2 regions of the Bacillus sp. AP8 genome follow, and region 2 is predicted to be linked to the other one. Evidence: predicted binding sites of a transcription regulator. Region 2 holds the regulator's gene; the other holds the start of a gene.
What was found. The regulator Rex, encoded in region 2, represses fermentation and respiration genes when NADH is low (regulators of the CRP and FNR family bind a similar motif). The targets are predictions, from matches to a motif close to TTGTGAAATATTTCACAA.
Positions count from the first base shown of each region.

Region 1 (3,866 bases), on a different contig from region 2:
GATTATAAATAACAACTCGTGAATCATTCCTTATTCCTTTTTTCTCTGCACTAATAGGATGTATATACACAATGGGTTCTTTACTTTTCTCTTGTAAAAAGTTCAAGTTTTTAAATTGAGAATTTAAATTAAATTGTCCGTGATTAGAAAGAAGTAAAAATTGATCCTTCTTTACTTTTTCATGACTTAATGGGTACATGGCGATAGGAGGCTTCCCATTGTTTAACGCTTTTTCTGAATAAAATTCAAATTTTCCGGATGGTGTTTCAAATTGCCATTTATCCCATGCAATCTTCGGAAAGTCTAACAATCGTGGCCCTTGTAATAGCTCTTTCCAGCTAGAAATACCTAATCGCTTATAAATATCGTCTGTAAATTGTTCTGTTATGAAGTCTTCCGTAGACTTATCATAAGGAAAACTTGAGAATCCAGGTCGTAATTCATTTAGCCTTTTTGATAGTAAACACGAAATATCTAAATCACTTTTACTTTCATAAAAAGGTGAAATAGCAGGCTCGTTAATCCCAATCCAATGATGCCAATAACTAGGTACGATATCCCATTCTTCAAAGTTGGTAGTAGTGGGTAGTACAATATCAGAAAGCTCAGCAGATGGAGTTAAAAATTGATCAACTGTCACAATTAACTCCAATTCCTGCAATTGTTTTTTCAACAACTTTTGATCAGGGTTTTGCGCCAATAAGTTACGACAAGAAATCCAAAGGAACTTAATGGGTGGATTCTTCGTAAACTTTAACGACTGAGCAAAGTCATTCATGCTGATCGACCTCACACAGTCTGACTCTGAATAACCTTGGTTATAATAATTCATTATTTTATTTGAGAATTTCCAACTCCCCATTTGTGCATATAAAACACCCGTACCTGGTTTTCCAACATTACCTGTCATGGCCATTAATGCATTAATAGTGCGTATATTTTGCCCACCATTTATATTTCTTTGAAAACCAAAACCTATCCAAGTAATCGTTTTTTTGGCTTTTGAAATATGAGCTGCTATGACTTGAAGAGCATCCTTAGATAGACCACACTCTTGAAGTAACAGCTCCAAATCCAGAGAATTCACATAATCAATGAATGCATGAAATCCTTTTGTATTCTGATTGAGAAATGACTCGTCATGATTATTCTCATCATAAATAACTTTTGCTAACGCTAAAGCAAGTGCACCATCAGTACCTGGATTTATTTGCACATAAATATCTGATTTTTTTGCTGTCGCTGTATAAACCGGATCTATCGTAATGATAGTTGCTCCTCTTTGTTTAGCTTCATATAAATACGGTACTGAATGCATGGATGTCCAAACTGGATTACTCCCCCATAAAATAATGGTATCTGCTAGTGCTAGTTGACTTGGATCAGAGTTTTTATAATTGCCAAAATCATAAATGGAAGCATCTAATCCAGAAGACCAACACGGTGAACCAACAGCCCGAGTCGTTTGTCCCAGACTATTAAAGAATCCCTCTACACTATTATGAAGTACACCAAAGTTTCCTGAATATTTATTTAATGCTAAAGATAAGTTTGAATGATATCGATCATATAACTCAATCATTTTTTGACAAATGATTTCAATTGCCTCATCCCAAGAAATTCTAATCCATTCCCCACTTCCTCTTTTAATCTGCTTCATCGGAAATTTGAGCCTTTCTGGATGATAGACATGGGAGAGATAATTGTAACCTTTTGGACAAAGCTTTCCTTTTGTATAACCGTGTTTTTGATCTCCAGAAATCTTCATCAGCGTTCCATTTTTCGTATACCCTAACATAGCACAGCTACTATAACAATTTCGCGGACATATATGTCGAGTTACTTTATAGTTTTGATCCAAGCTCTTTACCTCCTTTCTTACATCTTTACTGCTAGTCATTTATAACGAAGACTGTTTTCGCAAACTTTGAAAGTGAGTATAGGTATAGGTTGCATCCACAGAAGTCTCGCACCTTACGTTTCTATCAACCGTGTTCTTTATCCTCTGATTTTAATCACCGAACATATTGAAAAGCAACTCTCTAAAAAAAACAGCTATATTAAAAGTTCTACATTATAATAAAAATATTGCCTTCAACACTGCTTACCTTTCTAATTGAGTAAAATACATTACTATTCTCCTTTTAGGCATAGCTGATAAAATCATAACATCTTTATATGTGAATTTCATCACATTTTTCTTACTTTCTGATCTCATTTCTTGTATGATAATGAATGAGGTGATTCCAATGAAACAGCTTGCCTTTTTTATTGATGTCAATAAATGCATCTATTGCCGTTCTTGTACGTATGCTTGTAGCAATGAACATGAAACTAGTCAAACAAATCGAAGAAGAATCCAAACTATTTATCAACAGGATGAACAAGAGCATATTCATTTTTCAACATCTTGTAACCATTGTGAAACACCAGCATGCATGACCGTTTGCAATCACCATTGTATTCGAAAAATGCGTAATGGTATTGTAGTTTTAGATAATCAAAACTGTGTTGGCTGTGGTAAATGCGCATCTGCATGTCCATTTCAAGCAATAACCATTCACAAAAGCACAAATAAAGCTGATAAATGTGATATGTGCTACGGGCGCTTACAAAAAGGCGAACAACCTGTTTGTGTGCAAGCATGTATTGCTGAAGCTATTTCAATCGGGTCAATAAATGATGAATGTGATGATTTATATAAGGCTACATTAAAAGAATACACGATGAAAACAATTACAAATCCATCTACACGATATAAATATCAAAAAGCAAATAGAACACAGATTTGGGCTAAAGAAAGTGAGTAAGAAAGCTATGTCACTAACATTTAATCAACTGATGACCTGTAACCCCTTCTTTTTTGGTAACATTCTTGCTGGTTGGAATGGAAAAGCAAATATTATTTCAAATGTTTGTTTTAATGAGATTCCATCTCAACCAGATAGCGTGTTAATTATTGAAAGCACTGAACAACAATTCCCCTTAATAGAAGCTAGTCTTGAGAACAAGCTAACGAATGGAATTATTGTTTTTTCAAAAACCAACAGATCTGTACCCTATTATTTAATTGATCTAGCAAATGAAATTCAAAAACCCTTACTCTTCTTTGTAAAGGAAGATGAGCATTATTTACTTAATCAGTTAAACCAAGTATTATCTTTAGAAAAACAAAACCTACTCCATATTCTTTCAAATGAAATGGTCTCTTATTGGCTCGAGATTTTAAATATGAACGATATTCATACTGTTTTGAAGCGTCTTAGCAAATTTATAGGGCAAGAGGTTATGTTTTTTAATAACAAAAAGCAATATGGCAATCTCTCATCATTTCATTTATCTAGCAATGATATAAACCATTTAAATGAATTTCAATTAATCGAAAATGATATATCTATTATTAGCGACGGTTCAAATGAGTTCTTCTCATACAAGATTAAAGATTCTTTTGAGAATACGATTGGCTATCTTTTTCTAGAGAAAATCCGCAATCGACTGGACTTTGATATCATTCGTTTATTTCAACTTGTAACTCCAGCTATAAAGACATGGATTAAACAAGAGGAAAGTGCACAATCTATCCATTTAAAATATCGAGATCAATTATTTTTTGACATATTAAATAACAATATTGAAACGGAGAATGAATTACATGAGCTCATACAGATTTGGAAAATGGATTTTACCCCAAACGGTTTTGTATTAGCCATTAATTTGCAAAGTAATCATGCCATTACAAAAGACATCATTAACAATATTCAAAATCAACTCGAAACGCATGACAGATTAAATATTTATTCAACCTATTTAAGCCATCGAATTGTTTCCATTATCTTTTTTAAATCCAAGACGATATCAAAAGAAGA
Region 1 is NZ_CAPG01000027.1:23,153-27,018, reverse strand. It holds gene BN349_RS04805 (molybdopterin-dependent oxidoreductase) at 1-1,861, opposite strand, end outside; gene BN349_RS23360 (4Fe-4S dicluster domain-containing protein) at 2,250-2,810, shown strand; gene BN349_RS04795 (PucR family transcriptional regulator) at 2,803-3,866, shown strand, end outside.
Region 1: a site for Rex is predicted at 2,179-2,196, ahead of BN349_RS23360 (4Fe-4S dicluster domain-containing protein). Genes of this name have one in related genera too.

Region 2 (3,866 bases):
CTAGTTTAGCTCCCATGTTTTCAAAAGCATCTTCTAATTCGATTTCTTTTGCAATTGTTACACCATCATTTGTAATAAGTGGTGAACCGAATTTTTTCTCAAGAACCACGTTACGTCCTTTAGGTCCAAGAGTAACTTTTACTGCATTTGCAAGAGCATCTACACCACGAAGCATCGAACGGCGAGCTTCTTCACTAAATTTAATATCTTTAGCCATGTTTCATTACCTCCCTAGAATATTCACGTTTATTAATAAATAAGTATAGTATTAGCCAATTACTGCTAAGATGTCTGATTCACGTAAGATTAAGTATTCAGTACCTTCATATTTCACTTCAGTACCAGCATATTTTGAGAAGATGATACGATCGCCAACAGCAACCTCTAAGGCTACTCGCTCACCGTTATCAAGTACATTTCCAGCACCTACTGCTACAATTTTACCTTCTTGAGGTTTTTCCTTTGCAGTATCTGGTAATACGATACCACTTGCAGTTTTTTCTTCTGATTGAACTAGTTCAATAATAACGCGATCACCTAATGGTTTTAACAAGAAAAACACCCTCCTCAATAACAATTCATAAAATTTTTCTATTATTAGCACTCAACTATATTGAGTGCTAACACAATTAATATAATAAATAAATTCGCACTATTTTTCAAGTATTTGTCTTTAAAAAAAATCCCTTCCCTTCAACAGATTCCAACAATATTCTTCCTAAGTGATCTAAACCTTCTACAGTATGCTACAAATTACTCTCTTTTATAATAAAATTTTGCAAAAAGAAAATTTTATAGAATTTGAAAAAAGGAATGGTTTGTAACCTTTCATCAAAAAGAAGTACAATAATAGATATGTAACTTCAAAAGGAGATAATAGTGTGAAAAAAGAATATTGGTATGTCATCATGGTGTATATTGCCATGCAATTATCCGGTATTATTGGTGCTCCTCTCTTTAAATATATTGGTCTTGCAATGGGAGCTTCTGAAAATACGATAAATATCTATGCTACTGCCTATTGGTCTATATTTAGCTTTATCGTAGCTTTAATTATTACACTGATTTTAATGAGAAAGGATTTTGGTTCAGCTAGTTGGATAAGAAATGAACCTCCTGCACCAGTGGGTATGTCCATTCTTTGGGCTATAGCGGGAATTTTTCTAGCTTTCTTCGCTCAAACTATTGCAGCAAATATAGAAAGATTAATTGGAATCGAAGTAGGCTCCGAAAATACTCAAACCCTTGTAAATGTGATTTCTTCTGTTCCATCATTTGCTATAATAACTTCTATAGTTGGACCAATACTAGAAGAATTGATATTTAGAAAAATTATTTTTGGTTCTCTTTATAAAAAAATGAATTTTATATTAGCCGCATTAATTAGTTCGATCATATTTGGTTTAGCACATCTAGAATTTGAGCATATCATTCTATACACCGCTATGGGATTCACCTTTGCATTCCTATACGTTAAAACAAAACGAATTATAGTACCGATTTTTGCTCATGTCATGATGAACACTACAGTTGTTATTGTGCAGCTAATGTTCCAAGATCAAATAGAAGATATGATGAAACAAGTCGAACAAGTGCAAAGCTTTATTGGAGGATTACTATGAGACGTCAGTCACCCTTAACTTCAGGTATCATTTACATCATACTTGGAATCATTTTTACTGCTCTGGCTATTAATTATGTATCAGCCGATGGATGGAATGTATTATCATTCCTAATAGTATTTTTAGCAACCATTGATTTCGGATCTGGAATCCGTTTAGTAATGCTACATTTCCGGTTAAAGAGAATGCAAAAAAAGAAACCTTAAATAATGGCATCTATACTCTGATTACTCATTATAAGCTTATATGATTTTATAAAACATCATATAAGCTTGAAATGAAGAAGAGGTTATCTAAAGATAAATGATATATTACCTTCAGATAACCTCTTTTCTATTCCTGTTCTTGATGCTCTAATTCGATGTCATGTATATCTTCTATTGGGTAGTGCTTTAAGAAATATACAAGCGATTGTAATTCTACCGCTAAATCAATATGATGGACACGAATAGAAAGTGGAACATTTAATCTTGCTGGTGTAAAGTTTAAGATTCCTTTTACATTAGCACCAACTAAACGATCCGTGATAGGTTGTGCTACAGGAGCTGGGACGGTTAGGATTGCAACCGTTACTCCTTCTTTTTGTAGAATCTCTTCCATTTCATCCATGTCAAAAATGGTAACGTCACCTATTTTTGTACCGATTTTTTCCTTATCAACATCAAAAGCCATTTCAATCTTCGTATTATTGTTTTTCAAAAAATTATAATGCAAAAAAGCAGTCCCTAAATTTCCTACCCCAATTAATGCGACTTTCGTTAATTCATCTTGATCAAGTGTCTTTCTAAAAAAAGATAATAAATAATTTACGTTATAACCGTAACCTTTTTTACCTAACGCTCCAAAATAAGAAAAATCTCTACGAATTGTAGCGGAATCTACTTTTACAGCTTCACTTAGTTCAGCTGATGAAACACGTTGCTTTCCTGACGAATGTAAATTTTTCAAAAAACGATAATACAAAGGTAATCTCTTTGCTGTTGCTTGAGGAATTTTTATGTTTTCCTGTGGCATAATCTGCTCCCCCCATTATAATTGCTCTTAAAGTTCAATAAATTATCTATAATAATCAGGGCTTGAATTTCTTACTATTCCTACTCGAAAATATTTAATTCAATAATTATACCTTTATCTTGTCATATGCACATAATGTAATTATTGCAAAAACAGTTGTAAACGCTTCCACAGTAATAATGTTCGAAACATTTAAAATTAATAATTGCGCAAAATATAATATAATTATGAACTTTCTATGCCTTTTTGATTTCATTAAGTATAACAGAATGGATGAATAAGTATGGATTAAGCAATCCTCTTATTAACATTCCATTTCATAGAAAGAACATCCCCTTTTTCAGGTGTAACAAAGCTTTTGTCTACCAATGGCTTTGTTACCCGTTTAACTGGTCTCTTTTATCCCAATCTTAACTTTACCAATCCAACTGATTAAGTTACTTCTCCCATCTATTACCCCCTTTACATTGATGATACACTATTTTCACAATTTTGTGCCACAGTTTGTACTGTTTTTCACAATTTATATTCCTTTAATTGCTCCAATAGTGTGTTTCGTATACACTATCAGTAAGACAACTGAGGTGAATAATATGATTGTGTTACAAGTAAATAAATTATCGAAATATTATGGAGCTGAGCAAATCCTTTCTGATATAAAGCTAGAAGTACAAAAAAGGGATCGTATAGGTCTAGTAGGAAGAAATGGTGCCGGAAAATCAACCTTGTTAAAAATCATTGCTGATCAAATGTCCTATGATGATGGAGAAATAATAAAGCCAAAGGATTTATCTTTAGGTTATCTAGCACAGAATACGGGTTTACATTCTGAGCGCTCCATTTGGGATGAAATGTTAACCGTATATACACCATTAATTCAACTTGAACAGCAATTACGATCACTAGAACATCAAATGACATTACCAGAGACGTATAACAACGATGAAAAATATCAAAAAGTTTTAAAAGACTATGATGAGCTGCAAATTTCTTTTAAAGAAAAAGGAGGATATCAATACGAAGCAGATATCCGATCTGTTTTACATGGTCTTCAATTTCAGCAGTTCGATTATGCAACCCCCATTTCTTCGTTAAGTGGCGGACAACGAACAAGATTAGCTTTAGGGAAACTATTGCTCTCACAACCAGACCTTCTCATCCTTGATGAACCTACCAATCATTTAGATATTGAAACATTAACTTGGCTAGAACAATACTTACAAAATTACA
Region 2 is NZ_CAPG01000092.1:5,189-9,054, reverse strand. It holds gene groL (chaperonin GroEL) at 1-217, opposite strand, end outside; gene groES (co-chaperone GroES) at 269-553, opposite strand; gene BN349_RS21780 (CPBP family intramembrane glutamic endopeptidase) at 882-1,622, shown strand; gene BN349_RS21775 (YdiK family protein) at 1,619-1,828, shown strand; gene BN349_RS21770 (redox-sensing transcriptional repressor Rex) at 1,956-2,636, opposite strand; gene BN349_RS21765 (ABC-F family ATP-binding cassette domain-containing protein) at 3,230-3,866, shown strand, end outside.